DNA from 4 places in the Paenibacillus sp. ClWae2A genome. Region 2 is predicted to be linked to each of the others. Evidence: riboswitches for the same ligand, from Rfam matches in the RefSeq annotation. Region 2 holds a riboswitch; each other region holds the start of a gene.

Region 1 (8,023 bases), on a different contig from region 2:
ACCGAACCAGAACCGGTCCAGACCAGCATCGCCAAAATATTCAAATCCATTTACACAGCCCCCACATATCAACATGAACCGCATTTAAAAGCGAAGGAGAAATGCTCTTCTCCTCCGCTGGTTAACCCTGCTGACAACCAAGGTATTAGTTCTTATTATCGTACTGTTTCATCAATGCTGCGAGTTCGTCTTCAACAGCCTGATCTTTACCCAACTTCTCGAACTCTTCATCCAAAGACTTGCCTTTGGAAGACATTTCGTTGCTTGCTTCTGCCTGTGCTTCCATCTGCATCATTTTCTCTTCCATACGCTTCATACCAGCACTTGCAGTATCGGAGCCAAACCCATTCAACGCTTTGTTGATTTCCGTTTGGGCTTTTGCTGCATTGTAGCGGGCTACCAGTGTTTCACGTTTGTTCTTCATTTGAGTCAGTTGCTTACGCATCTCGTCAAGCTTGCCACGCAGGTTATCTGCAGAAGCCTTGTTTTGGTCATAGCTGGTTTTGTACTCAGCCATCTTCTCTTCAGCAGCCTTTTTCTCTTCCAGAGCACGTCGAGCCAAATCCAGATTCTGAGCACGTGCCGCCGTATGCGCTTGCTCTTCACGTTTCTTCACAAGAGCTTCCTGCTCTTCGAATAACTGCTTGAATTTCTTCTCAATGGCGATCTGTTGAGCTACTGCTTTCTCCGCATCTTCCAGATCCTCTTGCATGTCACGGATATATTGGTCCGTCATCTTGATTGGATCTTCCGCCTTGTCAATAATGGCGTTGATGTTAGACATGGTTAGATCACGCAAACGTTTGAAAATGGACATTATGTTATTCCTCCTAGTCGATATTACATCGTATATAAACATACATACGTAACATTCTACAACTCGTTTCAATTTTAGCAAATAAAATCAAAACATTCGATGATTCTTACGTCAGGAAGAACGTTTATCCTTGTTCAGATGATCCTCCATCAACCTCTCTGCAGTCTGCACGATTTCGTCGATCTGCATCCGCGTAATGGAATCAAAATGGATACCCATGATCACCGTGACAGTTACTTTCAACTGCTGGGCCGCCTTTCGGGCTAGCCGCTCACACAGTTCTTGTTCCTTATGACCCGGAATATGTACCGTCGTCCCGCTTATGCGCTCATGATCCACGTAGAACGTGGCTGCGGCACCAATATGCGCCTTTCCTCCGGTAACGAGAAAAACCTTATCCACGCCTGCTTCAATCACCTGTAAACGTATGGATTTCAAATCATATGTACTCATATCCTATACACCTATCCTTTTCTATATGTTATATATGGAGGAATTATGGCCGTCATGGGACAAATCAACAATGAAACTTCTCACACTACGCATATTTTATGGAGACCCCGGGCATACCAAGAAGAACGTCATTTTGGAAAAGGAGGCTGTTATTATGCGCGTACGCCTCATTATGCTGATGGTTATCGTTATTTTTCTCGGAGGATATCATGCTCCAGTTGTTTCATCGCGGGATGCTTCAAGCCCACCAACTGAATCAGTATCAGGTTCGGATTCTGCGGAAGAAGAACAACTGACATTGGGACAGTTACGTCAAAAATATGCCGATACGTTCAAAACCAATGGTCCTTCAACAAAGAAGGTTGCACTGACTTTCGATGATGTACCTGATCCAAGGTTTACTCCACAGGTGCTGGATATATTGAAGAAATACAATGTCAGAGCTACATTCTTCATCGTAGGTAGTCGTGCCGAGAAACATCCCGATCTGGTAAAACGCATCGTTAAGGAAGGGCATATGGTTGGTAATCACAGCTACAATCATCCTGAATTCAGTAAGCTGTCGATGAATGCCTTTCGCAAACAAATTTTACATACCGGGAATATTATTCGACGTTTGGCGGGATATACGCCCAAGATGATTCGGCCACCTTATGGAGACATTAATGAAGAACAGTTGAGATGGGCTGCCAGACAACACTATAGCATTGTGAACTGGAACGTAGACTCACTGGACTGGAAAGGCCTTTCAAAGGAACAGGTGAAGGATAACATCCTATCTGCCGTGAAACCTGGCTCCATCGTTCTGCAACATGCTGGAGGCGGTGTAGGATCAAACCTGAACGGCACGATTGAGGCTTTGCCAGAAATTATTGAGGAACTGCGTAACCGGGGATATGAACTGGTCACCTTGGACGAAATGCTGGGATTGCCAAAGGCCAAAGATTAGGATGACCGTGACAGGAAATAAATGAGAATATTAAAAGGGTGCCTGTTCAATCGCAAGTTAGCGACTGGCAGACACCCTGTTTGAATTCATTAGATGTAATTTACGCTCTACTTCAGAATGTACAACTCGATATCCTGAAATCCAAATGTGCTTACGGACTGTTTGCTACCAGGGATGAAGATATCGATACGGTGTCCCTTGATTGCACTGCCCACATCACGTGCTGTGGCTACAAAAGCCTGTTTTGGCAATCCTGGATGGCTGTGACCAGTTACCAGCACTTTGGTTCCAAGTGGAATCACACTTGGATCAACTGCAATCGTACCCAGTTCAAGGTCATTCCCGAAATAATCGACTGCACCCCATCCTCCATTTTCAGACGGATCTGCAGAGTATGCCGTTGCTTTCACGTTCACAGCTTTGCTGTAATCGAATGTTTTACCCCAGGCTTGAACCACTTTGTTATCTGTGTTAACGTCCAAGCTTGCTGTGGTAACCGTGTTGGCTTGGGTCTTGCTCTCCGCCGCGGCGGCAGCTACATTGTTTGCCTTACCGGGAATCGTAATTTTCAAACCAGGATAAATGTTGTAAGGCGAGATGTCGTTGTTTGCTTTAACTAATGTGTTGATTGCTACTCCGTATTGTTTCGATAAGGTGTAGAAGGTATCCCCCTCTTTGGCCACATGAACTGAATCGGCGTGAGCCGGAACGGCTTGAATGAGCATTGCTGTTGTCATTAATGCCACTGCTGTTTTGGCTATACGTTTCTTGTTAATCATGGTCTTCCTCCCTCATTATGCCTGCGAAGTTAGTTGTCGGATTCGGATGAGGAGCCCACCCTATAGGTTCATCATTACATTTGAAACGATATGTACCCCTAATTCACCCCAAGCAGTGTGCTGTAGATCTTCCCCTGCACAATCTGCATCGTTACATCCCCCGCACTCCCTGTCCGGAAGTTTCGGCAGAGTTCAATATATCACAATTTTGTAACCTGAACTTGTAGTAATTCTTACCAAGTGGTTTTTAACATGTCATCATATGTAAGAATACTGGATACTTTAGAAATGTGGGACGACCCGATTCCTTAATATTTGGTAACAGAAAAGTTACTTTTTCGAATCCATACGTGATTATTATCCATAAAAAATAGCGTTACCGACTCGAAGTCAGTAACGCTATTTGATCACTTCATTTAGAGTACTTTGGCAAGAAAATCACGTGTACGTGAATTTTTTGGAGCTCCAAAAACCTCATCAGGTGTTCCCTCTTCCACAATAACCCCGCCATCCATGAACAGGATTCGGTCTCCCACTTCACGTGCAAAACCCATCTCATGTGTTACGATGACCATCGTCATTCCGCCTTCTGCAAGACGTTTCATGACATCCAGCACTTCGCCGACCATCTCAGGGTCCAGTGCCGACGTAGGCTCGTCAAACAGCATCACATGCGGCTGCATGGCCAATGCTCTAGCAATGGCGATCCGCTGTTTCTGTCCACCAGACAGCTGATTCGGGAATGTATCTTTTTTATCGTACAAGCCCACGGTGTTAAGCAAATCAGCAGCAATTTTTTCCGCTTCCTGAGTCGATTGTTTCTTCACTTTAATCGGAGCAATCGTGATGTTTTGCTGTACCGTTTTGTGTGGGAACAGGTTGAAGTGCTGGAACACCATGCCCATTTTTTCCCGAGTTGCATTAATGTTGTGCTTCGGATCGGTGATTGACACGCCTTCAAAATCAATCTCACCCGAGGTAGGCTGTTCCAACAGGTTCAGACAACGTAAGAAAGTACTTTTACCTGAACCGGAAGGGCCGATGACTACAACAACCTCACCTTTGCCAATCGTCACGTTAATGCCCTTAAGCACATCGTTATTACCATAAGATTTGTGTAATTGTCTAACGTCTATCACTTGCACTCAACTTCCTTTCCAGTCGTCCCAGCAGCTTGGACAAAATGAACGTCATTACAAAGTAGATGGCTGCTGCAATCAAAAATGGACTCAAGCCTTGGTACGTAATGTTCTTGACTACACTTGCCTGATACATAATATCCACCATACCGATAACGGAGATAATAGAGGATTCTTTGATGATAGTTATGAATTCATTACCGATCGCTGGTAATACAGCTTTGAAGGCTTGTGGCAATATGATATAACGCATCGCATCGCCTCTTCCCATACCTAGGGAACGAGCTGCCTCCAACTGACCACGATCCACACCTTGAATACCTGCACGGAAAATTTCTGCCAGATATGCACCACTATTAATGGAAAGTGTGATGATACCTGCCTGAAGGGCAGTGAAGTTAATGCCAAAGGACAAGGAGAAACCATAGTAAATAATCATCAACTGTACCAACATCGGTGTACCCCGGATCACTTCAACATAAGCTGTACCGATCCAGCGCAGGATGGCAACGTCATGCAGACGGAACAAACAGATGATTAATCCGATAATTACCCCGAAAATAACACCCAGTGCGGACAACAGAAGTGTGTATCCTACACCGGTAGCATAGAAACTTTTGTACTCCCAGAATACTTGGAAAATATTTTGTGATTTATTCGCTTTATCCGCCATCAAGAGGCTGGCGTCCGTAACCATCTGATTGATTTTATCTTCACTTTTCAGTCGCTCCAGTGTTCCATTTACTGTAGCTAGCAGCTCGGTATTACCTTTACGAATCCCGATTGCCGCTTCTGCTTGCTCTTCGTCCGGAACAGCAGCAGCAAGTCCAATGATATCGTCCAGATAACCTGCAGCAACGGTATCTTCAACGATTGCCGCGTCAATGCGTTTTGTTTGCAGTTGAAGCACGATATCCGAGATTTTATCCAGCGCAGTAAGCTTCGCTCCTGGAATACTCTGTCCGATCGTTTCCTGAATGGAGCCTTTCTGAACGCCAATCTTCGCATTTTCAAGTTCTGCCATGGTTGGATATTTGTCTTTATCCACATTGCGAACCATAATCACTTGTTTTGATTTATAATAGGTGTCGGAAAAATCGATACTTTTCTTCCGCTCATCCGTCGGTGTCATACCTGAAATCACCAGATCAACACGCCCGCTCTGCAATGAAGGCAGAAGACCGTCGAAGCCCATATCCTCAATCACAAGCTCAGCGCCAAGATCTTTGGCAATCTCTTTGGCGATCTCAATATCGAAGCCGACGATTTCATCTTTGCCATTAATCACTTTATGGAATTCGTATGGTGCAAAATCGGCATTTGTACCGAGCACCAGCTTTTTACTGCTTGAATTATCTGTAGTTCCACTTGCAAGTGCCACAGGAACGGCAGTCGTCAGCAGAATAACAAAGGTCAACAGCATCATGGTGTAACGACTTATTAATTTCAACCTTGTTCTCTCCCCTTACAATACTTTGTATGCTTCTCATGTTGATGACTGAGTCATTATAAAGTACAATGCATGATTATGCAATGCATTTTGACATTACAAATCTTGACTTGTTTCTGAAAAAATAAAGCAAACATGATATAATCAATAAATTATTTTCATTTTTGCATAAGGAGTTTACTAATGACATCTAACAAATCACAGATCCTGACGGTTATTGATCAATATGCTTCCCGTTTTAAAGCCATTTCATCATATATCGGTGCCAACCCCGAACTGGGAAATGAAGAGTATCTCGCTTCTGCCCGTTTGAAAGAAGAACTGGTATTCCACGGTTTCACTGTAGAGTCTCCAATCCTCGGTTTGGAGACAGCCTTTATCGGAACCTATTCAGCCGCCAAACCCGGCCCTACCATTGCTTTATTGTGCGAATATGACGCCTTGCCGGAGATCGGGCACGCTTGTGGTCACCATCTGATCTGTATGATGAGTCTTGGGGCCGCTGTTGGGCTGAAATCCATTCTGGATGAAGTAGGTGGAACGATTAAAGTGTTTGGCACACCCGCTGAAGAGACTCGTGGTGCCAAAGTACCGATGGCGGAAGCAGGTTTGTTCGATGACTGTGATGTCGCTCTCATGGCGCATCCATATTATGCCTACGAAAAGTCAGGCAGCTCGCTGGCTATTGATGCTGTGCAATTTGAATTCCATGGCCGATCTTCACATGCTGCTGCAAGTCCGCACGAAGGTATTAATGCTCTTGATGCTGTCATTCAAACGTTCAACGGCATCAATGCATTCCGGCAACAAGTGAAAAGCACCGTTCGCATTCATGGTGTGATCAACAACGGAGGTCAGGCAGCAAATATCATTCCTGACTATGCTTCAGCCCAATTTTATGTACGTGCAGCAACTCGCAAAGAACTGAATATCCTCACAGAACGTGTGGTTCAGATTGCTGAAGGTTCTGCTCTCCAGACAGGTTGCAAGCTCGTGACATCCAACTATGAAACGTCCTATGACGAGATGGTTACCAATGAAGCATTCTCAGCTGCGTTTAGTCAAAATCTGATGGAACTCGGTATCCCACAAGAAGAGATTGTGAGTGGTAATGATCACGGCTCTATGGACATCGGTAACGTTTCCCTGAAATGTCCTGCAATCCATCCTTACATTCGTGTTGTAGACGAGGTGCATACACTGCACTCCATAGCCTTCCGTGACCTTGCACTTCAGGAGCGCGCGCTGGATGGCATGATTCTGGGAGCAAAGGCACTTGCTACAACAGCCTATGACGTACTGAGTCAGCCAGAATTGCTTCAAACCATTCGCTCGGAGTTTGAGCAAGTTATTCGCTAAGATTTATTTTCAACATGTTATATAGGGGTGCCCTAAACAGACTTGAGTTCCAAGCTGTTCAGGGCATCCTTTTTCTAAATTAGATGTAAGTATATTCAGTATGAAGCTGGAGATGCTGTGAAAGAAACCTTTGAAAACGATGAAAATAATTCATTTTATTACAGTAAATGTGATTCATTTGCTGGCTAACTTGGTTATTTATAGCTATAACTTATCCTATATTCAGGAGGTGCTGTCATGCTGCTCGAAGCCATGTATCATGTTCCTCGTGACAAGTGGGCTTATGCCTATAATTCGTCTACCATACATCTGCGCGTACGAACCAAACGTAATGATGTGCAATACGTGACTGCACTGACCGGAGATAAGTACGATTGGAATGGAACATACAAGGAAATTCAATTGGAGAAGGCTGCTTCGGATAACATGTTTGATTATTGGGAGGCGGCCGTCAAGCCACAATTCAAACGTCTCACCTATATATTTCGGATAACTGCCGGTTCAGAAGATATTTTTCTTGCGGATAACGGAATTCATTATGAGACCCCCTATCCAACTGGAGGATATTATGAGTTCTCGTATATACATGAAATTGATGTGTTTAAGGTGCCCGAGTGGGCCAAAGAAGCCGTCTTTTATCAGATCATGACTGAACGGTTTGCTAATGGAGATCCCAAACTGAATCCAAAAGAAACCCATGACTGGGGTGGCAAACCTGAGTTGGACAATTATTTTGGTGGAGATCTGCAAGGTGTGCTGGATCATCTGTATGACCTAACTGAACTTGGCGTGAACGCCATTTACTTCACCCCGTTATTCCAGGCCAATTCCTACCACAAATACGACACGATTGACTATAAAAAAGTCGACCCCCATTTTGGTGATAATGCCCTGCTCAAACAATTGACAGAAGAATGCCATCGCCTGGGTATCCGAGTGATGCTTGACGCAGTGTTTAACCATTGCAGCGAAGACTTCCCTCCTTTTCAAGACGTCCTCCACAATGGAAAAAACTCTAAGTATGCCGATTGGTTCCACATCAATCAATATCCGGTTCAGATCAAGGACGGTATACCA
Region 2 (8,023 bases):
AAACCTATACCTCGGCCTCCATTGGCAAGGTGCTTGTGTTTGTATGTATCGTTGCTTTCCTGCAATGGAAACCACGCGGCTTGGTCGCGATGCGCACACGAAGTCTCGATTAACGTGAAAAAGGGGGTTAGTTTATGTCGGCATTACTCAAGACTGGCAGTCTGAAAATGAGGATTATCTGGGCGGTTGTACTCATCATGATGTGTCTTGCTCCACTGATCTCCACGGAGTTTCGTCTGAGTCTGTTAGCCAAGTTTTTGGCGCTGGCAATCCTGGCTATCGGTCTCGATCTGATCTGGGGATATGGAGGTGTGCTGAGTCTTGGGCATGGGGTGTTCTTTGGTCTGGGTGGGTACGCGATGGCGATGTATCTGAAGCTTCAGGCCAGTGGAGCAACGCTTCCTGACTTCATGGGATGGAGTGGTCTCAGTGGTCTGCCATGGTTCTGGGAACCGTTTCGCTCTTTCCCGGTGGCGCTGTTATTGGGGATAGCCCTTCCGGCATTGCTTGCCTTTGCCCTGGGGTGGTTTACGTTCCGTAACCGGATCACCGGTGTTTATTTTACCATCCTGACTCAAGCCTTGGTTCTCATCACGGTGACGTTATTTGTTGGTAAACAGGAATGGACGGGTGGAACAAATGGCATTACCGGATATAATTCAATCTTTGGTTTTACACTTCATTCCGCTGGAACAACAATTGTTCTCTACTATATAACGCTTGCTGTTCTGGTGATCGCGTATATGCTCTGTCGTCGAATGGTGAACAGTCGGTTCGGTCAAGTGCTCGAAGCTGCGCGTGATGGAGAGAATCGGGTGCGATTCCTCGGATATGATCCGGCAGGATATAAAACGCTGGCTTTTGCTTTTTCCGGTGCGCTTGCAGGTATCGCTGGCATGTTGTTTGTCCTTCAGGTCGGTATTATCTCGCCATCGATGATGGGGATTGTGCCTTCCATTGAGATGGTCTTGTGGGTTGCATTGGGTGGTCGCGGTACGCTTATTGGAGCGGTCATCGGAGCGGTGGTGCTGAATGCAGCTAAAACAGGCATAAGTGAGGCTTATCCCGAAGGGTGGCTGTTTGTCATTGGTGGGCTCTTTGTAACGGTAGTTTTGTTCATGCCAAACGGTATTGTAGGTGTATATCGTCATGTCGTTCGCTTGCTGAAGCGGAGAGGAGAGAGTGCGCATGTCCAAGTCACTCGGGAAAAACCTAAAGTCTACTGAGGAATCAGCGGTGTTGGTCGCAGAGGATATTACAGTGGCCTTTGGTGGGTTCGTTGCTGTTAAAGGCATGAATCTGAAGCTGCATGAACATGACTTGCATTTTCTGATCGGACCGAATGGTGCAGGGAAAACAACGATGCTGGATGTGATATGTGGTAAAACCAAACCCATGTCCGGCTCGGTGAAGATAGCGGATGGCACGGACTTGACGCGATTGAGGGAACATCAGATTGTTCGCAAAGGTGTGGGACGCAAATTCCAGGCGCCATCGATCTTTGCAGGTCTGACGGTGCAGGAGAATCTGACGCTGGCGGCGGAGACTCGTCGTTCCCCTTTGCAAGCCATTGGCATTCGGAGATATGGGAAAATGAGTGCTGCCATGGAGCGTGTTACCCTCCAGATTGGTCTGCAAGACCGCGTTGATGCTCGTGCAGGAGCGTTATCGCATGGGGAGAAGCAGTGGCTGGAGATCGGCATGTTGCTTCTGCAGGAGCCGCGTGTGTTGTTGTTGGACGAACCAGCTGCAGGCATGACGGATGAAGAAACACACAAGACCGGGCGACTTCTGCAAGAGATTGCGCGTGAACGCTCGGTTGTGGTGGTGGAGCATGATATGGAGTTTGTGAGAGAGTTCGCAGCCAAGGTAACGGTGATGCATGAAGGGAAACTGCTGAAGGAAGGTACGATGGCGGAGGTACAGGCAGACCTGAAAGTGGCAGAAGTGTATCTGGGCAAAAGGAGGGATGACCATGCTGTCGCTGCATCGAATTGAATCCGGCTACGGGGAAAGCAATGTGCTTCGTGGTGTGAACCTGGATGTACAGCCTGGACAGGTGGTGTGTCTGATGGGCCGTAACGGTGTAGGTAAAACAACGTTGATGAAAACATTAATGGGGCTGCTCAAAACACGCAAGGGCAGTATTCAGTGGCAAAACCAGGAGATATCCACCTTGGATACAGCCAAGCGGGCAAGGGCAGGGATTGGTTATGTACCGCAGGGGCGGGAAATTTTCCCGCAGCTGACGGTGAAAGAAAATTTATTGCTCGGTCTGGAGACAAGTGGCCCGGGAGTAAAAACGTTCCCGGAGGATGTACTGGCGATGTTTCCAGTGCTTGCTACGATGTATGGACGGCAGGGCGGGGATCTGAGTGGTGGACAGCAGCAACAGTTGGCATTCGCCCGGGCATTGGCTTCGCGTCCGGGGTTGTTGCTCCTTGATGAGCCGACAGAAGGCATCCAGCCTTCTATCGTGGAGGACATTCGGCAGGTTATTTTGCAGCTCAAGGCAAAGGGGAACCTCTCGGTTCTGCTGGTAGAGCAGAATATTGATTTTGTACGAAGTGCCGCAGATTACATCTACATCATGGACAAAGGAACCATAACCCTGCATGGGACACCGCAAGAACTGGATATGTCGCAGTTTGAACATCATCTCTCCGTGTAGTTGCAGTTAATGTGTCGTGTAGAGAAAGGTTTCAGGAACGCTTGTCCAGGATATTCGAGTATTTCGGATATAACCGCCGGATGCATTCCGGACAGATGTCATGGGTGAATTCGGCGTGGGTATGCTTCTCTAGATAACTCTCAACGGAGTTCCAGTGTTCCTCTTCGTCCTTGATTTGTTTGCAGACCGCGCAAATAGGCAGCAGTCCACGCAATGTACGCACTTCAGACAATGCTTTCTTTAATTGGTGTTCTGTCTTTTTCTGTTCGGTAATATCCATGTGTGCAATCAAAGCGAGATCGGTATCCAGCATTGAATTTGCATAAGATAGAGGAGTGAGTTCCACACGAAACCACCTCTCTTCGTTGTATACAGTATACACGCAGATGTCATATGTATGATTTCGATTAAAGGGTATTCCGCGTTCTTTCAAATTCTGTGCGACAAGTGCCATGTGTGCGTTCTTGCCACGTTTTGCCCAAGCTTCCGTCAGGTGCAGGTAATGTCTATGACTACTGTGTGTATCCGGGTTTGGTGAGCATTGACCGAGTCCCTGCTGCCAGGCACGGTTACAACTTTGGATAATCCAATTGTGATCAACGATGATGAGCTGGTGAAGTATGGACTGGAACGACAGCCTCTCCAGATCGGATGTAACATGTCTCATGGATGGGACCCTCCTTTGGCAGAAATCTTATCTCAGTTCATCTGGAATATCCAAAATATCAGCGACCAGGTGCCTGAATCGGGTTGCTTTGCGTGTGCCGTGAATAAGATTGGATAAACGATAGGGTGGGATGCCGTGCTGTTCACAAAAAGTCTTCTGGTCCACTTGAAGTTCGGTTAGCCGTCGTTTGATGGCCCATCCGAACGGAGTCACTGGTTTTTTCTTGTTCAAAAGGGTTCACCCCTGATTAGAATGTAGTATTCAGCCGCCCTTTCTTCATGTAAAATATATAGAAATGCGAGCTGTATGTTTCATTATATACGTAAATTCGTCATCTAACAATTAAAAAAGACGGAAAAAAGTGTATTTTGTGATGATAAATGGCGTAAATACGTAAATAAAACAAATAAAATGACAAAAAACACGTCGGCAATGAGGTTGCCGCGTGTTTTTTAGTTTGTCTGAATAAAGGGGAGCAGGTATGAGGAGGAAGAGGATTAGGCCCTGTAGGCATGAAGTCCAGCTCCAAGCATATGGAAACTGGGGAAAAATGATTTCATGGACATCGAGGTTGGCTGTGCCAGTCCATCCGCAGCCGAGGCGCTGACGGTCTTCCATTCATTCTCCAGATCTGTGGCCAGGCGGACCATCAGATCCTTGGTTGTATCGTTGTTCAGGGGAATGACTTTGGAGGCTTCGGTTATGCAGGCATTCATGGCTGAATGCAGGTAACCAAGGACCGCCTCCTCGACCGGGATGTCGAGGTGGTGGTTAATCCAGGCGTGAACAGTGGAGAGGCAGCCAACCGAATCGTATTTGGCAAAGATCTGTTCGAGCTGGCTGAATTCAATCCAGGGGTGCAGAGCGCGTGCAAGTCTGATCAATCGTTTACCCATGGCGGCAGCTTGTTCTCTGAGATCTCCAGGGGTTCGCTGAACATGGACGAGCTTGTCGATCAGAGCTATCCGCCATGTATCCTTGTGATCTGCTGCGGTATAGATGCCTTTGATGGCCATGCCTTCAAGACGAACGATGCTGGGATGCAACTGACAACGCATGAATGATTCGAGATCTTCAGCATTACGAATGGTACCCTCCTTCATATGGATATCCATGCCGAAGGAATGGGTGAACCCTCCAACCTGAATAGAGGAATCAAGCAGTTTAACATAATCGAGTAGCTTATTCCCACGGTTCACAATCATTCGCCTCCTGTGTTCGCTAAATGTCACTTTAAGTAACATTTATATTCCTTTTTGTTTGCTTTATGTTTGTAAATCCGAATTATATGATAGTTATCATCCCATAAATGTCCGCTTTTTGTCAATAGTGTGATTGAAATTCAATGGATTAAATCTGAAATTCAATATTTGTGTTATTTTATATAACTTGTTGCGTTATTTATGTGGAGAAGTGCAGGGAGGACTATATATAAATGAATCAACAAGATCGCTATAGCCGAAAAGAGGGGATCAAATCTAATGATATGCAGTTCATGGATAAACATGACGAGAATATGCGTTTTTTGAGGAAAATGCCTAGCTGAAAAAGAAGCATGAAAAAATACTTTACTTTTAGTTCTGAACCCGGTATAATCAATTCTGTTGCCGATTATTTACGACATGCGGTCGTGGTGGAATGGCAGACACGCTATCTTGAGGGGGTAGTGGGCGTATGCCCGTGGAGGTTCGAGTCCTCTCGACCGCATCATATGAACGATTAAGAAGAAGCTTTCCATTAATGGAAAGCTTCTTTTTTTGTCTTTTTGAACAGTCTGACATTAAGGTTTGAGAAAAAAGGCCATCCATTACCGGGGCAATGCTGCTCTACCTTCCGGCTGCGGGTGGCCAATGTATTATTTTTGCAGCAAATTCTTGATATCTTCTTCAATCTTGTCCGGTGTTGTTTTGGGAGCATAACGTTTAATGACCTGTCCGTTCTGATCCACAAGGAATTTGGTGAAATTCCATTTGATTGCTTTGGATCCGAGCAGGCCGGGTGCTTCTTTGCTAAGGTGCTGGAAGAGAGGGTGAGCGCTTGAGCCGTTCACATCAATTTTCTCAAACATGGGGAAGCTCACGCCATAATTCATCTGACAGAACTCGGCAATATCGTCGGAAGATCCTTTTTCCTGTGCAAACTGGTTACTTGGAAAACCAAGGACTTCAAAGGGTGCATCCTGGAACTTGTCTTGCAATTCTTGCAGACCTTTGAATTGAGGTGTAAGTCCGCATGAGCTTGCCGTATTCACAATCAGTAACACTTTGTCACGGTAGTCGGACATTTCAACTTCTTGACCGCGAAGGGTATTCACTTTGTAATCGTAGACTGTCATCTAAATCGCCTCCATGGTATCATCTGATATCTCTTATTATATTGGTTGCAATTAAATAATGCAAAACTAATATGGTGTTAAAAGAATCAAAACAGGCAAGTTGTGCAGAATACGTGAATGAATTGCGAAGGGAATTTCGTCAGAGTGAGAATTAGATAGATTTAAAGAGATGGATAGAGTATGACCTTATTGTAAGCGTTATTATATGTGAGTATTGCCGAAAATCTGTCGATTCGGTGATCTGTGCGGACTTTACACCGTCATGGCACGGGTGTATGATTCATAACGTAATTTCAATTTAAACTAAATTGTACCTGAAAAACGAAACAAACGATAATATCGCTCGATCTTATTTTAAGATATACGAACGATGTTTTAATCGCTGAGTTTCCATTCATTCATGAGTGGGAAACGGGGGAACCAACAGAATGCGCTGTCCAGGACAGTAGGCATTCATGGGGTGAATTTTCCGGTGACAGCCGGAAATAGGGCGACTCTCGCGCCCGAATCCGTCAGCTAACCTCGTAAGCGTTAAAGGGAGAGGCAACAAGCCGTACGCTGGTTCATGGCGTTTTCGCCATGGGTTCTTTAAGAAGCGTTCGGGAGGCCTTGGTCCCCCACGCTTCTTTTTTGTTGTCTTTTCACGCCAAGGGAGGAACGAATGATGGATACTGAGATGATCTTAGTGACTGCTCCAAATGAAGCAGGACGCAAATTTATCAAATTGCTGATGTACAAAAAAATGCCGTTTGCCGTTCTAACCAACAGTGCAGGGGAAGAGCGCAGACTCCGTAGAATCGGAGTAGAGCATGTCATTCGCATGAATACGGCTGCAGCTCAAAAATGGTTTTTGCCGCAGGGCAGCGTAGGCAACGTGTTTATTTTCGAGAACAGCCTGAATCTGACCTGTCGTTATTTACAGATCTGCCGTTCATGGACATCGAAATCCCTGTGCGTCATTACGGAGCAGAGTCATCCAAAGGGCATCTATCGGGGCATGGGCGCAGACCGGATTGTATATTCGCTCAATGGGGAAGTTGGCTTTCTCCTCAATGGTTAATGCCATAGCTTGTGATTGCTCAGGTGTGAGGTGCCTGTTATAATTGAATGTATCGATAAACGGAAGTTTGAGGAGACTCATGCAAGATGGTGAGTCTTCTTTTTTATGGTTTTAAAGGTAGTTCAAAAAGTCTGCTTTTGATTACGAAGGATGCCTAGCGGCATCATCAGCATCGAATATGAAATTCAGCCGAATAAGAATATGCTTACGAAGTATGTTTCCTTCGGAAACATTGTAGTTGCTCACGTAGTTTTCCCTACGCTCCGCTACTCCATTTCTAGCTTCATTCCATCTTCTCGGTACTGAAGACCAGACTTTTTGAACACGAACTTTTAGATTAGGATCAGGAATCACCTGTGGCTTACAAGGAGGAATTGGCGTGCCGGATGTAGGTGGATTGAAATGGTTGTTTTTTGATGTTGGAGATACACTGGTGGATGAATGGGAGCCGGTTGATGATATTATCGGACAGTTCGTCCGCGAAGCCTGTACTTTGGGGTATCCGGTGAAGATTGAGGCGGTACGTGAACTGTTCGCGAACTGTTACCAGAAATATGAGCAATGGCCTATGAGAGTGGCGATTCGCACATTCATTGAAGATGAGGGACACCAGAAACAGATTCAGGACAAGCTGAAGTTTCAAAAAGATCTTGAGCGTCCTTTTCCTTCAGCGGATTCTGTTCTTCAGCAGTTGTCACGGTATTATCGTATTGGTATTATTGCCAATCAGAGTCCTGGAACGGAAGAAAGACTGGAAAGCTACGGACTGCGGAAGTATGTTGATGTTCTGGCCTGCTCGGCTGAAGAAGGGGTGTCCAAGCCAGATCCCGAGTTATACGCTGTGGCCCTGAAACAGGCAGGCTGTGCGCCAGAGGAAGCCGTCATGGTCGGGGATCGGATCGATAATGACATTATTCCTGCTCGGAAGCTGGGCATGCGTACGATTCGAATTATGCAGGGTTACGGAAGATTCCAGCCAGAACTATCGGATGACCAACGTGCGGATTGGACTGTTGATTCATTGGATCAACTTCTGCCGTTACTGATACCAAATCAGGATTAGATGATTGTTTATTGGAGTTTAGAGTTTCACTATAAAAGGAAAAACGTTGCTGTACTGCAACAATAAAGGCTGATCAACTTGGGTATTAATTACCGGAGTTGATCAGCCTTTTTAGTATTTGGTCGATAAGAACGAGATTAGAATAACCGGATCGTCTGAATGATCAGATATACATTCAGCACAACAATAATCGCGGTAATGACCCATGAGATGATTTTGAGCCACAA
Region 3 (8,023 bases), on a different contig from region 2:
GTCGTTACATAATAAGGCAGGTTAGCCACAACACTGACTTTGTCCACGGATGCAAAATCCGTATTAAACAACTCAGCCAGATCAAGCTTTAGCACATCCCCATGATGAACACGTACATTCGAATAGGGCTGCATCACTTCTCCCAGGATGGGGATCAAGCGCTGATCAATCTCTACGGCAGTGACAGGACCAGCTACCCGAGCGAGTCGCTCTGTAAGGGCTCCAATGCCCGGCCCGATCTCCAGTGCGCCCTTAGACTCGTCCAAATCGGCTGCATTAACAATTTTGTTCAGTATATTTTGATCAATCAGAAAGTTCTGACCCAGACTTTTCTTGAATGAGAATCCGTGTCTTTGAATAATCTCTTTGGTTCGCTTGGGCGTTGCAATTTCTATCGTCTCTTCCATGTCCTTCATATGCTCACAATCCTTCACGTTCAATTTGCGCTAATGCTGTAGAGAACTCTTCCCGTGTAATCTGAAATACACTGAGACGTTTGTGGAACTGCTTCCCGTTACAATATCCGATACCCAGTAGATTGCCCATCTCCATGCGACGTGCAGCAGCCTGCGGATGCACGATAAGTCCTGCCGCGATCAGGTCCTCCCAATCGATCAGGCTCGGAGCACCTTCGTATGAAGTATGTACACGTGCCAGAGCATGACGGATCGCCTCTGGTGAGGCATTCTCCACCCCAATGTCACCTTTGCGCGTTGCATCGGCTTCCGGAATGAAGGCATGTTTGCAGCCAGGGACCTTATTCGCAATAATTTTACGAATGCGTTCGCCAGCATGATCCGGATCTGTCAGTACAATGACTCCCCGTCTCTCCTGAGCAAGCGCAATCCGCTTCAGAATGCGTTGATTGATGGCTGATCCACCTGTTTCTATGGTATCGGCTTCAACGGCCCGACGGATGGCTACTGTATCGTCACGGCCTTCCACCACAATGACTTCTTTTATCATGTTCCATTTCTTCCTTTCTAACGCAAAAAGAAGAGGAATATCCTCTTCTCTGCCAAACGGCGGGGAGACTGAATTCAGACTCCTCCGCCGCATATTCCGCATGAATCATTCATGCAACTATTTTATAGCATTCCCATTTCAAAGTAAAACGATTTTAGTTCGCTTCCGGCTTCACCGGACCGATCACGTAGACCGTCTTGCCTTTCTTACGTCCAAAATTCAGGGCATGCTTCACACTGTCATAATATACATCAATTTTGTTGCCTTTAATGGCACCGCCTGTATCTTCCGCACGACGGAATCCCAGACCTTCGATATACACCCACCAGCCAATTGGAATGACTTTGGGATCAACCGCAATGGTGCGCCCTTCCGTTACACGAGTACCGGAAGCTGTTTTAGTTCCAATGCCAGGCTCTTCGGAAGAGTAGGCAGTCATGGATACATTTTTAAGTACTTTGGAGTATTTAAAAGAAGTCCCGGATACGGTAATTACTTTGCTGCCCGAGGCAGATGTTTTCTTCGAGTTCGTTGTTGTAGCCTTTTTGGTTGTTGAAGTTTGAGCCGATACGGTCTGAATCTCAGGTTCTTTCACAACCGGTTTTGCTTTGGTGCCGACAGCGATCACTTTATCTACACGATTATTCGCGACAGATTTGCCGACCATTTTTTTGGAGACCAATTCTCCATCCTGAAATACCTTTTCGATGTGCTGTACAAGTGTGCCTTCTTTGCCGTTCACAACGACACGGTTATCCCCTTTGTACAAGCTAGGGTCAGCCGTTTTAATTACTTTGTAAGCGATCGGTTGCTCTACATTTACTGTACGCTTTGTTACGCGCACTACACGGATCTTCATATCCGCTTTGATGGCAGTTCCAAGCGCCGGATACACTTTGTCATTACTTTCAACTTGAATACCTGATTTTTGAATTGCATCTTCTACCGATGAATCGGTTGTATACAGAGTCTTGGTGTCTCCGTCTGCCGTAATGTTAACTGGAACGGCCCGCTCAATAACGATTCGGTCTCCATCTGTAATCGCCCCGTTCATGGACATGGATACCTTATCGTGAGGGCTGACTGTGATCGACTGCTCCTCCAGCATTTCCTGAAGCATTCCTGTACGAGTCTCTACCACCTGAGCTTTGCCGTCAATAACCAGTGAAATTTGTTTCCCGGCCTGACCGTAAACGACTAACAAGATCATGATTGTAAGCGCAATTGAGAAAATCGCGATCAATGCCATTTGACGCATGTTCTCATGCTTCCACCGCAACGCGAAAGACTTACTGGATGATCGTGACTCATGGGTCTCTTCTGGTTGGAATGTGCCCACTTCTCCGTCCTCCTTCATAGCCTCGTCGTCTAAAGTAATGCATGATGTCTTTGACGTGACTATACCAAATTTTCTACAGAACACAGATCGGACCAACATAATCCGGTTCTGCACCATGAATCAATCTTCGCAACATGATGTCATCCTCCTGAATACCTACCGTATGATGACAATATTTCTTTTATTCAAAAACAAAAAAGCCAAAGAAAGAGTGTAAGAGGAACTCTTTCGTGGCTTCCGAATGATTTTGAATATCGGAAATTCATGCACGAGGTTGCCTCTCTTTTTCCGCTTGCGAGGTTAGCTGTCGGGTTCGGGCGAAAGAGAGCCGCCCTATCTTAGGTCACCCGCTCATGGCGGACGCCCTTGAATTCACCCCGAGACCCAAAGAAGAAATCAAATACGGCTTCGCAGTTCCCTTCGCTGCTTTTGGGTCAGCGAACGTTGCGCATCGGCCAAATACACCGATGTTTAAGCCCTATTGGTTCCCCCGCTCTCCGTTAACGGAGACTCAGCGAGACTGATTCATGAAAGTAATGTTGTATCATCGGAAAGTGTCCCTTTGTTCATCCCCCGAACATCTGTCCATTTTTCCGCACAACAATTCACTGAAAAGATGATATCCTGTTTTGATGCATGTTGTAAAGCGTTGATCAAGTACGTTTTTCTGAATATTTGGTTAAAATATTGTAATATTCTTGATTTATTTGGATCAAAGGGCAAATTAACTCCGCTTACCTGCCTTTTTCACCTCATTTACTCGTTTTTTTAACGAATTCCAAATCGTTCCATGGCATTTTTGGTTGTTATTGCAGCAATTTCCTCCACCGAAATGCCTTTAATTTCCGCAGCTGCCTCTGCAACCAGACGTACATGCGCTGTCTCATTTCGCTTCCCTCGATAAGGGTGAGGTGTCAAATATGGAGCATCTGTTTCAATGAAAAACCGGTCCATGGGAACCTTCGCCAGCACCTCTTTGGGTTGCTTTGCATTTTTGAATGTGATCGGTCCTCCGAAGGAGAGATGGAAGCCCATATCGAGACAACTTTTCGCGGTTTCCCAGCTGCCCGAGAACGAGTGCATCACACCACCAACCTCCCCAGCCTTCTCTTCACGCAAAATTCTTATGATATCCTCATGTGCATCCCGATTATGGATGACAATCGGCATGTTCACTTCACGCGCCAAAGCAATTTGTTGTCGTAATACGCGATGCTGTATTTCCTTCGGAGAAGTATCCCAGTGATAATCCAATCCAATCTCACCGATCGCAACCACTTTTTCATGCTTGCATAGAGATGCAATCCATTCCAAATCGCCCTCCTGCATTGTGATCGCATCTACGGGATGCCATCCTACAGCTGCATAGATAAAGTCATACGTCTCAGCGAGTTTCATTGTGGTTGGAATCGTCTCCCGGTTAAAGCCAATGTTGATCATGCGACCAACTCCTGCATCCACAGCACGCTGGATCATGTCCTCGCGGTCCTCGTCGAATTGTGGTGCATCCAGATGTGTATGTGTGTCGAACAGCATCATGTCTGTATCTCCCTTCATGTCGAAATAACGACTATCTTCTTTTAAAAATCCAATTTGTAAAATTCAATAATTCAATGACTCATACATAAAACATTTTGGGTAATCTGTGTATTACATCATTACGTTTGTTTCTTCACAACTACAATATATAGAAGATATACGAATATTCTCATCTATATCTTGCTGATTTTGCTCATTCTACCTGCTTGCATTTACAAAATTATGTCGATCTACATATACTCCCCATTAAAGCAGATTACTGTATCATGAAAAATAGCTCTTTTAGAAAGTGTTTTGATATCGAAATTCTTCATTGGATTATACCCACACGATTACAAGAAATAGGGGCGTATATGTGACGGTAATTCGTGAATAATCGCATCCACCTTGTTTTGCGGGTAATACAAATGATGTTTCCCTCGGTGAAGCCCACTGATGGAACGGACAATGTCAGATACTTCTGACAACTCACGTAAATTGTCCTGTCGATCCAGAAGAAGAATCTGCTTATCTGTGGATTCATCCGGACGAAACACATCATACGGATTATCCGAAGGAAAATCAATTTCAAGATCATATTCGGGATCGAGGCCTGCCTGTACAAAAGCTTCCCGAATCTCTTCCATCATTGTCAAGTCGACCTGTTCAAGCTCTACATACTTATATAACTTGCGATCCATAAAACGTTCGCATAACTCACTCAGAACAGTATCGTCCTCCTTGCGCCACTGCGTAAATGCCGTCTGAATTAATGCTTCATCCAACTGCAAATATTCATTCACGGATAATTCTCCATCAAATAATTGAGGGAGTGGATCGATCATGAAGCGGAATTGAAAACCATGTTGTATGAGTGTTTTCGCTCGCTTGAATATTTGCCGCAATATAATTTCAGAACTACGAGTTACCGGATGGAAATAAATCTGCCAATACATCTGATACCGAGACATTAGGTAATCCTCCACAGCATGCATGCCTGACTCCTTGACTACAATCCGTCCATGATAAGGACGCAGCATCCGAAGGATACGATCAAGGTCAATCGTGCCGTAATTTACACCTGTAAAATAGGCATCCCTGAGCAAATAATCCATTCGGTCTGCATCAAGCGGACTGGTCACCAAGTTCACCACAATCGGCTTTTCATACGTTTTTTGAATGACAGACGCTACTTTCTCAGGAAAATCAGGAGCATACCGTCTTAAGATCGCCCCTACTTCGGTATCACCTGTAATAATGCGACACGTCCAATCTTCGTGATTCATGTCAAAAGCTTCCTCGATGGAGTGAGAGAATGGCCCATGCCCGAGATCATGAAGCAGAGCTGCACACAGAGCTACAATTTTTTCTTCCTTCGGCCAATCCGAGTAATGACTTCTTTCAAATTGAGAGATGATCTTGCGTGTGATCTCATAAACACCTAGTGAATGTGAGAACCGACTATGCTCTGCTCCGTGAAAGGTAAGGTAAGAAGTACCCAGTTGACGAATCCGGCGTAAACGCTGAAATTCCGGGGTATTAATTAACTGCCATATAACCGGATCTTGCACGTGGATATAATTATGTACCGGATCTTTGAATACTTTCTCTTCCGTTAAACGTTGTTCCATGTCGACTCACTCCTTTAATTTCTTTTATATTAACGCTTTGAGCTCTACGATTCATCTAAGATTCGACACCACATGACGAACTTTGTCGAATGAAGTAGTTTTGTCGTTTTCCAAATCGACAAAGCTGACATCTAGGTTTAAATGCGAAAAATGACTGCCAATCCCTTACCACCAGTAACCTTGTGAAAAACCGCCTTAATTTTAAGCTAATTTTAAGGTTGACTGTTTTGGGAATCGTTGGTATGATGAGTATCATAAAACATAAAATAATGTCGAATAATGACAATGATAGTTAGCTGAGAGGAGCACTGATTATAATGATGAAATCAACAGGTATTGTAAGAAAAGTGGACGAACTGGGACGGGTAGTTATTCCAATCGAATTGCGCCGTACGCTCGGTATTGGTGAAAAAGATGCTCTGGAAATCTATGTTGACGGCGAGCGCATCATGTTGAAAAAATATGAGCCTGCTTGTATCTTCTGTGGTAATGCAGAGAACGTTACTTACTTCAAAGGTAAAATTGTTTGTAACGAATGTATTTCCGAAATCCCTGCACCTGTGACAAAATAAGAAAAACCAGGTATACTGGACTTATCTAAATTGTTATTTCTAACCTTTTTAATATTCCTTAATGACCTTCCCGGTGTGAACCCCACCGCGGAAGGTATTTTTTTTGCCCTGTTATGGGTTCCATTACCCAAAATGATTCTGTCACACGCAAGCGGGGAGAGAACGATAAATTTTGTTTGGAATTTTTTGAACCGTTCTGCTTTTTAACATTACATTAATGTTTGGTATAAGGTTCTTTTCGGGTTATGTTCCCCACGACAGAAGATATTTGGTTAGATTACTGCTCGATTAACGCATTATATACATCCCGTTTCGTCAGACCGCGATCGGTTGCCGTTTTTTTCATCGCATCTTTGCGGTTATGTCCTTCACCCTCATAATGGCTGACATGATCCGCGAGTGACATGAGCTGCCACCATGCTTCGCGCTCAGCCTTACGCTCCTCTTCCTTAATGCCTTCTACCAGCAAACAGTACTCGCCAAGAGGCGGATGCTCCTCAAGCCAGTCTATACATTCCTTCACAGTACCCCTTGCGAATTCCTCATGACGCTTGGTAAGCTCACGAGCCAGAACAATCGAACGATCACCCAGAATTTCTTCGAGGTGGACTAATGTTTTTCGAATACGGTGAGGCGATTCATAAAATAACAAAGTCCCGTTGGATTCGTCAAAAGCCTCCAGCACTTTTCGCATGTCCTTTTTCTCCCGCGGCAAAAAACCGCCGAATGTAAAACGCTCCGTCGGTAATCCGGACACGATCAGAGCAGACAACGCAGCATTGGGTCCAGGGATGGGAATGACCGTTATTCCGGCTTCCAGTGCAAGCTGTACAAGGTCGGAACCAGGGTCCGAAATGGCTGGCAAACCGGCATCGCTGACGAGTGCCAAATTTTTTCCTTCTATTATATAGCGTATCAGTTCAGGTCCACTCGCCCCCTTATTATGCTCATGATAACTAAACAACATCGAAGGTGTAATTTCAAAATGGGTAAGCAGTTTCCGGGTCTGGCGTGTATCTTCTGCTGCAATGATGTCACAACTCTGCAAGGTCTTGATGGCCCGGAAGGTCATATCCTCCAGATTACCAATAGGTGTTCCAACCAGATATAGCTTGCCTGATCCTTCAGGCTGCTCCGCATAGCTTTTCTGAATATGCAAAGTCATCTAAAGTCCTCCTTTCGTAGTACGCTCAGCATGTTGCTGACCATAGTAAATATCCATAATCTCTTCGCAGTATTTTCCCTCTTCATTGTAGACAATGAGTGGAGGAAGCATCCTTACTTCGGGTTTACCATCTTTCATGCCTTCAATTAATACCATGTTGGCTTCCAGATGAGCACGGGGATGTACCATCCGAATCCGTTTTGGTTCCAGCTTATATTCGCGCATGAGCGAGATAATCTCTGCAAGGCGCTGTGGACGATGAACCATCGATACTTTGCCGCCATTACGTACAAGTCGACTGCAAGCCTGAATAACTTCTTCCAGGGTACATCCGATTTCATGACGTGCCATTGCCTGATGTGTGTTCATCTTAAGGTCACTCCCATTCAGGGGCATGTATGGAGGATTAACCGTTATTGCATCGTATACAGCGTGTCCTGTTTCTTTCACCAATTCTCGCAAATCACCTTCACGAATCATAATCGACTCGTCCAATGTATTTAATTGCACACTGCGACGTGCCATATCAGCCAAACGTGGCTGGATCTCGATCCCTTCCAGACTAGCCTGCGTACGCGTTGTAAGCAGAATGGGAACCACCCCGTTACCTGTACACAAATCAAGTACACGACCCCGTTTAGGTACGGAAGCAAACCGGGCTAATAATACGGCATCCATCGAAAAACTAAACACTTCATCACTTTGAATGATTCTCAGATCATGAGAGAGCAGATCATCAATCCGCTCTGACTCATGTAACACAACTTCATTTGCTTTCATATGTTACGCTCATCCTCCGGTACTCTATATCTCATGTTTGTTGAGTTTAGGT
Region 4 (8,023 bases), on a different contig from region 2:
CAACAACAACTGCTAGAAACGCAATAACGGAAGGACCTCCAAAAAGCAAAAATGTGCCTGCATTCCTTATCCGTATTTTTTTATCCATGATGACCTCCTGTGTCCCCCTAGTCGCTTTAGGAATGAAGGATGAACACACTGAGTTCATGCCCATCCTTCTGGTTACCTTGCCTGTTCATTCGTTATTTCCCTGCCTGAGTTCCCCAGTAGGCTTGAACCTCGTCAATCAGTCCTTTTCGATCGATCACATCCACCAAATATTTCTGCATCGATGCTCCGGTCTTGGCCCAGTAGTCTTGCGGCAGATAGTTAATGACACTGATATTCAGCACCTTGCCCTCATCTACGTACTGGTTAACCGCATCGGAGAGAATGTTAGTGCCTTTCACTTTGACATCTTTGTACGGCAACGCCAGACCCATCTGGCCTACAATCGCCTCTTGCCCTTCATCACTCGTTACAACCCATTCAATAAATGCTTTGGCAGCAGCCTGCTGTGCTTCGGTAGAACCTGAATTATCAATAGCAAACAGCTTTGGCTCACTATAAGCAACCTGTGTATTGCCATAATCATCCGGATTGTTGCTGATCGGTACAGGAACGATGCCGAACTCTTGATCACGACCTTCAAGGGTGCCAATTACAGCCCATGTCCAGTCACCCATGAAATAGAAAGCCGTTTCTCCTTTCGCAAAATCTGCGCTGTCCTTGTTGTAATCTGCCACAAGCGGATCCTTGCTGCGGGCATTATACTTTTTAAGCAGATCGAACGTGTCCATCAATCCGTTAAATGCAGCGTTGTCTGCAAGGGAAGCCGTCCCCTTTTCCAGATCCTCAACGAATTTACGGTTGTCATCTACATTGTTTGATTGAAGCGAGTACGTGAGTCCCAGATAATGCGCTCCAAGCGACCAGTCAGCACCATGAATCATAACCGGAGATTTGCCTGCGGCCTCCACTTTTTTGAAGACAGCCTCCAGATCATCCCGGGTCTGAATCGATTTGGGGTCAAATGTTCCGCCTATGGCTTCTTCAACCACACGTTTGTTATACAAGAGTCCGTATCCTTGCGCTGTCCAAGGTACACCCAGGAATTGGCCATCAAGCAAAGCACCTTCTACCGCACCGGGCTTCGTTAATCCCTCATACTTTGACTTTTCGGAATCCAGGTTCAGGAATTTATCTTTATATTGCAGAATCGTGCCCGCATCCAGATTGGCTATGGTCGCCGGATTTCCAGATGCGAGTAAAGATTGGAACTTCTCAAGCTGTGCTCCGCCAATCGGTGTAGGAATCAATTCAATAGTAACCTCGGGATTCAGCTCATGGTATTTCTTAAAAAGACTTTCAAAAACCGAATTAACCTCTGCAGATGTGTTGAAAAAGGTAAGCTTCACCTCTTTGGATGAATCACTTTCGCCGTTTGACACTGTCTGATTCGGTGAATCTGATTCCTTGCCTGATGAACAGGCCGTAATCAGTAATATAAGCAAAATTACGCCAACAAACGAAACCCATTTCTTTTTCATGCTTAACTTCCCCCCAGGTGTTTGTTATGAATGCGCATACATTTCTGATGCAGCTTTATCATAAGCGCTTGAGAAGCGATGTGTCAACCGGTTGACATAAAAAATAAATTGATGAAATATCCCTCTATTTTTGGAATAACTCATGGATTAGAAGACCCTTCCAATGAACGGTTTTTTATTCTTATTTTTTTGATAAAATAATGATGAATCTCTTAAAAAAAGATAATAATCTACAAATAACCTGTAATATGTCAGGTATTTTTCTATCAAAAGATATAGTAAAATTTACTATTGAAAACATTATTTTTCATTAAATTCACTTGAAAAGGATGTGATCACAACATTATCATCACTGCTTGGCTAGTTTTATGAACACGCTTTCATTAAATAAATTATTTCGAGGAGGTTGAATATTTTGAAGTTGAAATGGACATGGAAAAAATCAGTCAATGTTCTTTTGGCCTGTTTAACGGCTCTGCCTCTGATGTTAACCCCGACACACGTGTCAGCAGCCAGCGATGCCAACATTAATTTGTCCTCGGAAAAACAACTGATCAAGGGCTTTGGGGGCATTAACCTTCCTGCCTGGATTGGTGATCTGACTCCCGCTCAACGTGAAACTGCTTTCGGTAATGACCAGAATCAGTTAGGCTTTTCAATTCTCAGGATCTACGTCGATCCGGATTCCAATAACTGGTATCGTGAAGTTGCCACAGCCAAACGGGCTATTGAAAAGGGGGCTATCGTATTCGCATCCCCATGGAATCCTCCGAGCAGCATGGTTGAAACATTCAACCGCAATGGGGACACCAATGCCAAGCGTCTGAAATACGACAAATATGCCGCATATGCGCAACATCTGAACGACTTTGTAACCTACATGAAAAATAACGGCGTAGATCTGTATGCCATTTCTGTGCAAAATGAACCGGATTATGCTCATGACTGGACCTGGTGGACTCCACAAGAGATCCTTCGATTCATGAAAGAAAATGCCGGGTCCATCCAAGGTACCAAAGTTATGGCGCCTGAATCCTTCCAGTACTTAAAGAACATTTCCGACCCAATCCTAAATGATCCGCAGGCACTTGCCAACATGGACATTCTGGGAGCACATACGTATGGAACCCAGATTTCGAATTTTGCATACCCTCTCTTTAAGCAAAAAGGAGCCGGTAAAGAACTGTGGATGACTGAGGTGTATGTTCCGAACAGTGACAACAACTCAGCAGACCGCTGGCCTGAAGCACTAGACGTTTCCTATCACATGCACAATGCCATGGTAGAAGGTGATTTCCAAGCCTATGTGTGGTGGTACATCCGCAGACAGTATGGTCCAATGAAAGAGGACGGTACCATAAGCAAACGTGGTTATAATATGGCTCATTTCTCTAAATTCGTGCGTCCAGGCTACCTCCGAGTGGATGCAACGAAAAATCCGGATACGAACACATTTGTCTCAGCCTACAAAGGTGATAACAAAGTCGTCGTCGTGGCAATTAACCGTGGAACTTCGGCCACAAGCCAAAAATTCGTTCTGCAGAATGGTAATGCCTCCACTGTGTCCTCATGGGTTACGGACAGCAGTCGCAACCTGGCAAGCGGGGCTTCGCTTACCGTATCCAATGGAGCCTTCACGGCACAGCTCCCGGCTCAGAGCGTAACAACATTTGTTGCCAACATTACTGGCGGGAATAACGGCGGAAATACAGGCAGCGGTACTACTTATGAAGCAGAGACCGGAACGACACTTACGGAAGCTGCCATTGAAACGATCTATCCTGGTTACACTGGTTCCGGGTATGTCAACTTCAATGCGATGACTGGTTCAGCCATTCAATGGAACGCCATTAACAATACTACCACAGGTACCAAAAACGTAAAGTTTCGTTATGCACTGGAAAGCGGAACCCGTAACCTCGACATTTTTGTTAACGGAACCAAAGTCATCAGCAACGAGCCCTTTCCGGCAACGGGAAGCTGGTCCACTTGGGTTGAAAAAACAATACAGGTCCCCATGAACACGGGGACCAATACATTGAAAGTGGTTACCACCGGAACGGAAGGACCGAATATTGACAGCATTAATATTACCGCGGCGCAATAACCGTTCCGTTTGGCTGATGGAAGACCATTTGCTCTACTTGCAGCGAAGCACTAACCTCTTGGATACTCAAGTCTAATGTTAGTGTTATATCAAAAAATGCAATAAAAATACTCCTTAAGCGTTAGCTCAAGGAGTATTTTTATTAGATGCGGTCGAGAGGACTCGAACCTCCACGGGGGGTTAGCCCACACGGACCTGAACCGTGCGCGTCTGCCAATTCCGCCACGACCGCATATCGTATCTACCGTGATTAATCTCGGCGACAAGAAATAATATATCATGCGGAACCTATCATGTCAACACTGAAAATAATAACAATAAAGCACGAACCAGACGTCCATGTCGAATCGGGCTTTACCTTTAACTGCTAATAATTTGGTTCATTAAAACGGAGGCATACTACAAATTACAGCTTGGATGGCCAGTTGCCATACCAGGCATAACCGCCTCTTCTTTCTTTATCAATATCACTTAATTTGTATTTAACTACCCCGTCACGACCAATAAAGATTGGTTTATCCGTTCCTATTTCATAGAAGCGTGCCCAAATCGGAGCCGCATTGGAATCAGCGATAATTTTGCTGTCCCCATTTGCTCTTTCATACTTGTAACCCGTAATTTTCACCTTGTTAAACCAAGCCTCCGCTCCTTTAATGGATGCGGTAATTTTAGTGTTAGCAGGTCTGGTTTTCAGGAATTTAACAATCGTCACACTCTCTCCAGCTGTCAGCGATGGTACTTCGTAGATTCTTGCGCTCGCTGGTTTAAGGGAACTGGAATCATGTTGTTGTCCCCATGCTGTCAGCTTTCCCCCTGAAACAACTTGTGTATTCAGAATCGCCTCCACACCTTTGGCAACTGAATTTTTACTTCGGTTAGCAAGTGTGCTGTCGATAAACGAGAAATCACCTTTGCGTGCTGCTACTTCATCCAGCATGATCATTACGTTAATCATGGCATCATCATTGTAAGTAATGTGCTTGTGATATCCAGAGCTTTGGTAAACTTGTGGCCATCCGCCGTTTGAATACTGCATGTTGATCAAAAAGTTAATTCCTTTGATTGCAGCTGTGGAGTATCGCGGATCATTCGTCTTTTTAAATTCCTTCGCCAATCTTCTAATTTCTGAGTATGTAGCCTTGTTGTCTATCGTGGACTTCGCCCACTCTCCACTTGTCTGTTTATAATCCTTCCTCCAACCTCCATCCGGCAGCTGGTTCTTCAAAATATCAGAAATACTCGCTGTAGTACCCGATGCATCCGCAGCAGATACCGTCCCTATAGGGAGAACTGCCATTCCAATTGCTGAGAACACCATCGTACATGCCAGGACAAAAGTAATTATTTTCTTCGCTTTCAAATGTAACACTCTCCTAGGTTCGTTTTTATAAATCTCCCACTTCTACTTTACCTATGATACGTGTCCCCAACCCCCCCTTTTTTTGTATTTTCGCATAATAAAATCAATTTAAATCCAATATATGGATTGGATAATCAGATAATATGCAAAAAATCGATTTTTGTCAATATATGCAACTTAATGAATATAATCTCTCTAATCCTACATAACGGAATAGTTCTTTTAACTCATGACAAACCTATTTATTTATCCAAATTCATCTTAAACGAATCAATAATGACGTTTTTGTCATGAATGATACCCAAACTTGATCCCTTCTTTCATATAAAAACCTTAATTCCGCTAACATTGAGGTATTAAGAAAGGGTTTAAATGGGTTTGACAATTACGCATTTATGCAATATAGTTTCAAATAGTTACAAAAACTTAATTATTCATTGCCGAGTTTCATGTTTGAAAACGGGGGAACCATTTTGGGTGAATTATTCTTATACATAGGAAATATAGGGAACCTTCTACCGAACCCTTAGCTAACTCCGTAGGCATCGAAGGGAGAACATTGATTTTGAAAAAACTGATTATCTCCATTTTTGGAGCAGCTGTATTATTTACATCCGGGGCAACAAGCACAGAGGCAAGCAGTATCAACTCCGTAGTGAACAACATGACAGGTATACCTTACAAATGGGGTGGCACGACTGTAGCCGGCTTCGACTGTTCCGGGTTTATGAGATATATTTTCAACAAATACAGCATTGAATTGCCACGTACTTCGCAACAGCAAGCCAAAGCAGGTACTCCGGTAGCCAAAAGCAATGTTCGGACAGGTGATCTGGTGTTCTTTAATACAACAGGCAAAGGCATTTCACATACAGGTGTATATATCGGCGGCGGACAATTCGCTCACGCCTCCAGCAGCAAAGGTGTAAGCATCACGAAGTTATCGAATCCATACTTCAATGATCGTTACGTAACAGCACGTCGGGTAACTGGACAGTTTATGTACGATAAAATGTTGGGTAAAATGTAATTCACACACAAAAAGGCATCGGTTATTAACCGGATGCCTTTTTTGTACTTAAAAATGTATGTTGCATTGCTTACTAATGCAACGCCTTCTGCACTCGCATCGCACCCTGAGACAGGGCATGTCCTCCTCCAACAGCTCCGGCCACGGCTACGGTCTCCATGATCTCCTGATCTGTGGCACCCTTGGCACGGGCTTCTTCTACATGGTAGAAGGTACATACCTCATTGTTGGCAAACAATCCAATGCCGAGCGCAATTAATTGTTTTGTCTTCGCATCAATCACGCCAGGTTGGAAACATTCTCCGGTAAACTCATGATACGACTTCACCACACCTGGCAGTACATCGCTTAATGCTCCAATCTGATCCTTGTAGGCATAAACTTTATCATTCATCAATGTCATCGCTTGTAGCACACCCTCTCGGCTATAGTTACAGATCTTCCTCACTGTACCTATCTTCTCTCCCAAGTGAGTCAATTATGCCAACAAATCATGGTAATTCCAAACATTTAACGCTTATGGCTCTGCCATAATTATAAACTGTTACTCACTAAGTGGACTCTGGCGCGGCTCGCTGAACAGCTGATATCGGTAACTGCGATCCAGCTTGACGACACGTCTATTCTGACGACGGATAAGTACCTGCTCGCCATCCCAGGCAACAACAATCCCGGTTACATCGTTTGACTCCAGCTCGTCCCGTACTACTCTTACTTTCTCACCTGACAGACGCAGGGCGTCCAATTCTGTATCACTGATCATGTTCATGGCTCCTATATTCCAAATTTATTTACAAAAAGAGACCTAAATGAAATGTCATTTAGGTCTCACGTGACTGTATTGGACTGTCATGTCATTCGAAATTATGTCCCGACTGAAAGTTACCGCTGCGCGTGCTCTTTGCTGTCGTTCTTCTCGAACCAAAAATCAAGCACTTTGGCGGACATCACACGTTCTTCAAGGTACTCCACTTGATGCGGTGTAAATTGTTCTTTCCAAGAGAAGGACAACTCTTCGCACAAGCCTACAATCGTCAGTAATTCTGACCAGGCAACATAGCGTTTGTACCAGAAAAATTGAGGATGTTCAATCATATAGGGATAAAGGTCATCGAATTCCGTATGTTTACAATCCAGGGCACGTTCAAAATGAACTTTCGATTCCGCCAGCTTATCATTAAAAAATTGTTCTGTTGCCGGTTGGTTCCCCATGGTGTTGCCTCCTCTCCCTAACATAACCCCATTATAAATGAAATCCGCGGTCATGCAAAGGCATTGTTCAAAAAATAGGCCCTATTCCTTTAAAATGTCACATTTCGTTATCGTCAAATTGTACCGTACCATCGTTCAGGGAACGAATGCGTACCAAGGCTTCCACCGGAATACCCTGTTCACGAATCGTGCGTGCCCCTGCCTGGAAACTTTTCTCGACCACAACGCCGAATCCGACGAGTTCCGCACCGGAACGCTCGATAATTTTGATGACGCCACGAGCGGCATCTCCATTGGCAATGATATCATCGATGAACAAAATACGGTCATTCTCATGAATGAACTCACGGGATACCATAATGTCAGTTACAATTCCTTTGGTAAAGGACGGTACACGTTCGCAGTAAGCATCAGGATCAGCCAGAAGTGTTTTTTTGCGACGGGCGAATACAAGTGGTACCCCAAGTTCATAGGCCGCGGCAAACGCAACCGGAATCCCTGAGGATTCTACCGTGATTACACGAGTCACTCCACTTTCACGAAAACGGGCAGCGAACTCCCGTCCCATCTCCATCGTTAATGCAGGATCAATCTGGTGGTTCAACAGACCATCCAGCTTTAATACTTGATCCGAGATAACCACACCTTCTTGTAAAATTCGTTGTTTCAATAATTCCATGATTTGACCTCCCAAGCCTATCCTATGAGGTAAAAGTATCATATATCTATCTATAAGTTCAAGCGAAATTGCCTGGGCGCTGTCCTTGGGACGCATTTCAAGCCAA

Evidence for each region. A riboswitch is a leader RNA that binds a small molecule or an ion and turns the genes downstream of it on or off. The one in region 2 is predicted to bind cyclic di-AMP.
Region 1: another riboswitch for cyclic di-AMP. It lies ahead of QVE09_RS04210 (3D domain-containing protein); the one in region 2 lies ahead of QVE09_RS20255 (HAD family hydrolase).
Region 3: another riboswitch for cyclic di-AMP. It lies ahead of QVE09_RS29695 (resuscitation-promoting factor); the one in region 2 lies ahead of QVE09_RS20255 (HAD family hydrolase).
Region 4: another riboswitch for cyclic di-AMP. It lies ahead of QVE09_RS08385 (C40 family peptidase); the one in region 2 lies ahead of QVE09_RS20255 (HAD family hydrolase).

What each region holds. Positions count from the first base shown of each region.
Region 1 is NZ_JAULSQ010000001.1:1,015,867-1,023,889, forward strand. It holds gene QVE09_RS04190 (DUF350 domain-containing protein) at 1-50, opposite strand, end outside; gene QVE09_RS04195 (PspA/IM30 family protein) at 146-817, opposite strand; gene lpdD (prenylated flavin chaperone LpdD) at 929-1,270, opposite strand; gene QVE09_RS04205 (polysaccharide deacetylase family protein) at 1,425-2,219, shown strand; gene QVE09_RS04210 (3D domain-containing protein) at 2,327-2,998, opposite strand; cyclic di-AMP (ydaO/yuaA leader) riboswitch at 3,001-3,196, opposite strand; gene QVE09_RS04215 (amino acid ABC transporter ATP-binding protein) at 3,415-4,137, opposite strand; gene QVE09_RS04220 (ABC transporter substrate-binding protein/permease) at 4,124-5,587, opposite strand; gene QVE09_RS04225 (M20 family metallopeptidase) at 5,771-6,946, shown strand; gene QVE09_RS04230 (alpha-glycosidase) at 7,184-8,023, shown strand, end outside.
Region 2 is NZ_JAULSQ010000007.1:103,726-111,748, reverse strand. It holds gene urtB (urea ABC transporter permease subunit UrtB) at 1-113, shown strand, start outside; gene urtC (urea ABC transporter permease subunit UrtC) at 135-1,226, shown strand; gene urtD (urea ABC transporter ATP-binding protein UrtD) at 1,189-1,998, shown strand; gene urtE (urea ABC transporter ATP-binding subunit UrtE) at 1,976-2,671, shown strand; gene QVE09_RS20280 (nitrogen regulation protein NR(II)) at 2,703-3,338, opposite strand; gene QVE09_RS20275 (hypothetical protein) at 3,366-3,569, opposite strand; gene QVE09_RS20270 (urease accessory protein UreF) at 3,836-4,537, opposite strand; tRNA gene QVE09_RS20265 (tRNA-Leu) at 4,963-5,045, shown strand; gene QVE09_RS20260 (glutathione peroxidase) at 5,194-5,673, opposite strand; cyclic di-AMP (ydaO/yuaA leader) riboswitch at 6,044-6,219, shown strand; gene QVE09_RS20255 (HAD family hydrolase) at 6,335-6,733, shown strand; gene QVE09_RS20250 (HAD family hydrolase) at 7,113-7,796, shown strand; gene QVE09_RS20245 (Nramp family divalent metal transporter) at 7,934-8,023, opposite strand, start outside.
Region 3 is NZ_JAULSQ010000020.1:10,696-18,718, reverse strand. It holds gene rsmA (16S rRNA (adenine(1518)-N(6)/adenine(1519)-N(6))-dimethyltransferase RsmA) at 1-416, opposite strand, end outside; gene rnmV (ribonuclease M5) at 421-966, opposite strand; gene QVE09_RS29695 (resuscitation-promoting factor) at 1,121-2,305, opposite strand; cyclic di-AMP (ydaO/yuaA leader) riboswitch at 2,579-2,832, opposite strand; gene QVE09_RS29690 (TatD family hydrolase) at 3,074-3,844, opposite strand; gene QVE09_RS29685 (HD domain-containing protein) at 4,177-5,454, opposite strand; gene QVE09_RS29680 (AbrB/MazE/SpoVT family DNA-binding domain-containing protein) at 5,772-6,026, shown strand; gene rsmI (16S rRNA (cytidine(1402)-2'-O)-methyltransferase) at 6,304-7,191, opposite strand; gene QVE09_RS29670 (tRNA1(Val) (adenine(37)-N6)-methyltransferase) at 7,192-7,971, opposite strand.
Region 4 is NZ_JAULSQ010000002.1:527,866-535,888, forward strand. It holds gene QVE09_RS08360 (carbohydrate ABC transporter permease) at 1-88, opposite strand, end outside; gene QVE09_RS08365 (ABC transporter substrate-binding protein) at 183-1,529, opposite strand; gene xynC (glucuronoarabinoxylan endo-1,4-beta-xylanase XynC) at 1,951-3,636, shown strand; tRNA gene QVE09_RS08375 (tRNA-Leu) at 3,784-3,868, opposite strand; gene pelA (pectate lyase) at 4,043-4,996, opposite strand; cyclic di-AMP (ydaO/yuaA leader) riboswitch at 5,425-5,556, shown strand; gene QVE09_RS08385 (C40 family peptidase) at 5,562-6,026, shown strand; gene QVE09_RS08390 (carboxymuconolactone decarboxylase family protein) at 6,100-6,429, opposite strand; gene QVE09_RS08395 (hypothetical protein) at 6,571-6,789, opposite strand; gene QVE09_RS08400 (hypothetical protein) at 6,909-7,238, opposite strand; gene QVE09_RS08405 (xanthine phosphoribosyltransferase) at 7,336-7,917, opposite strand.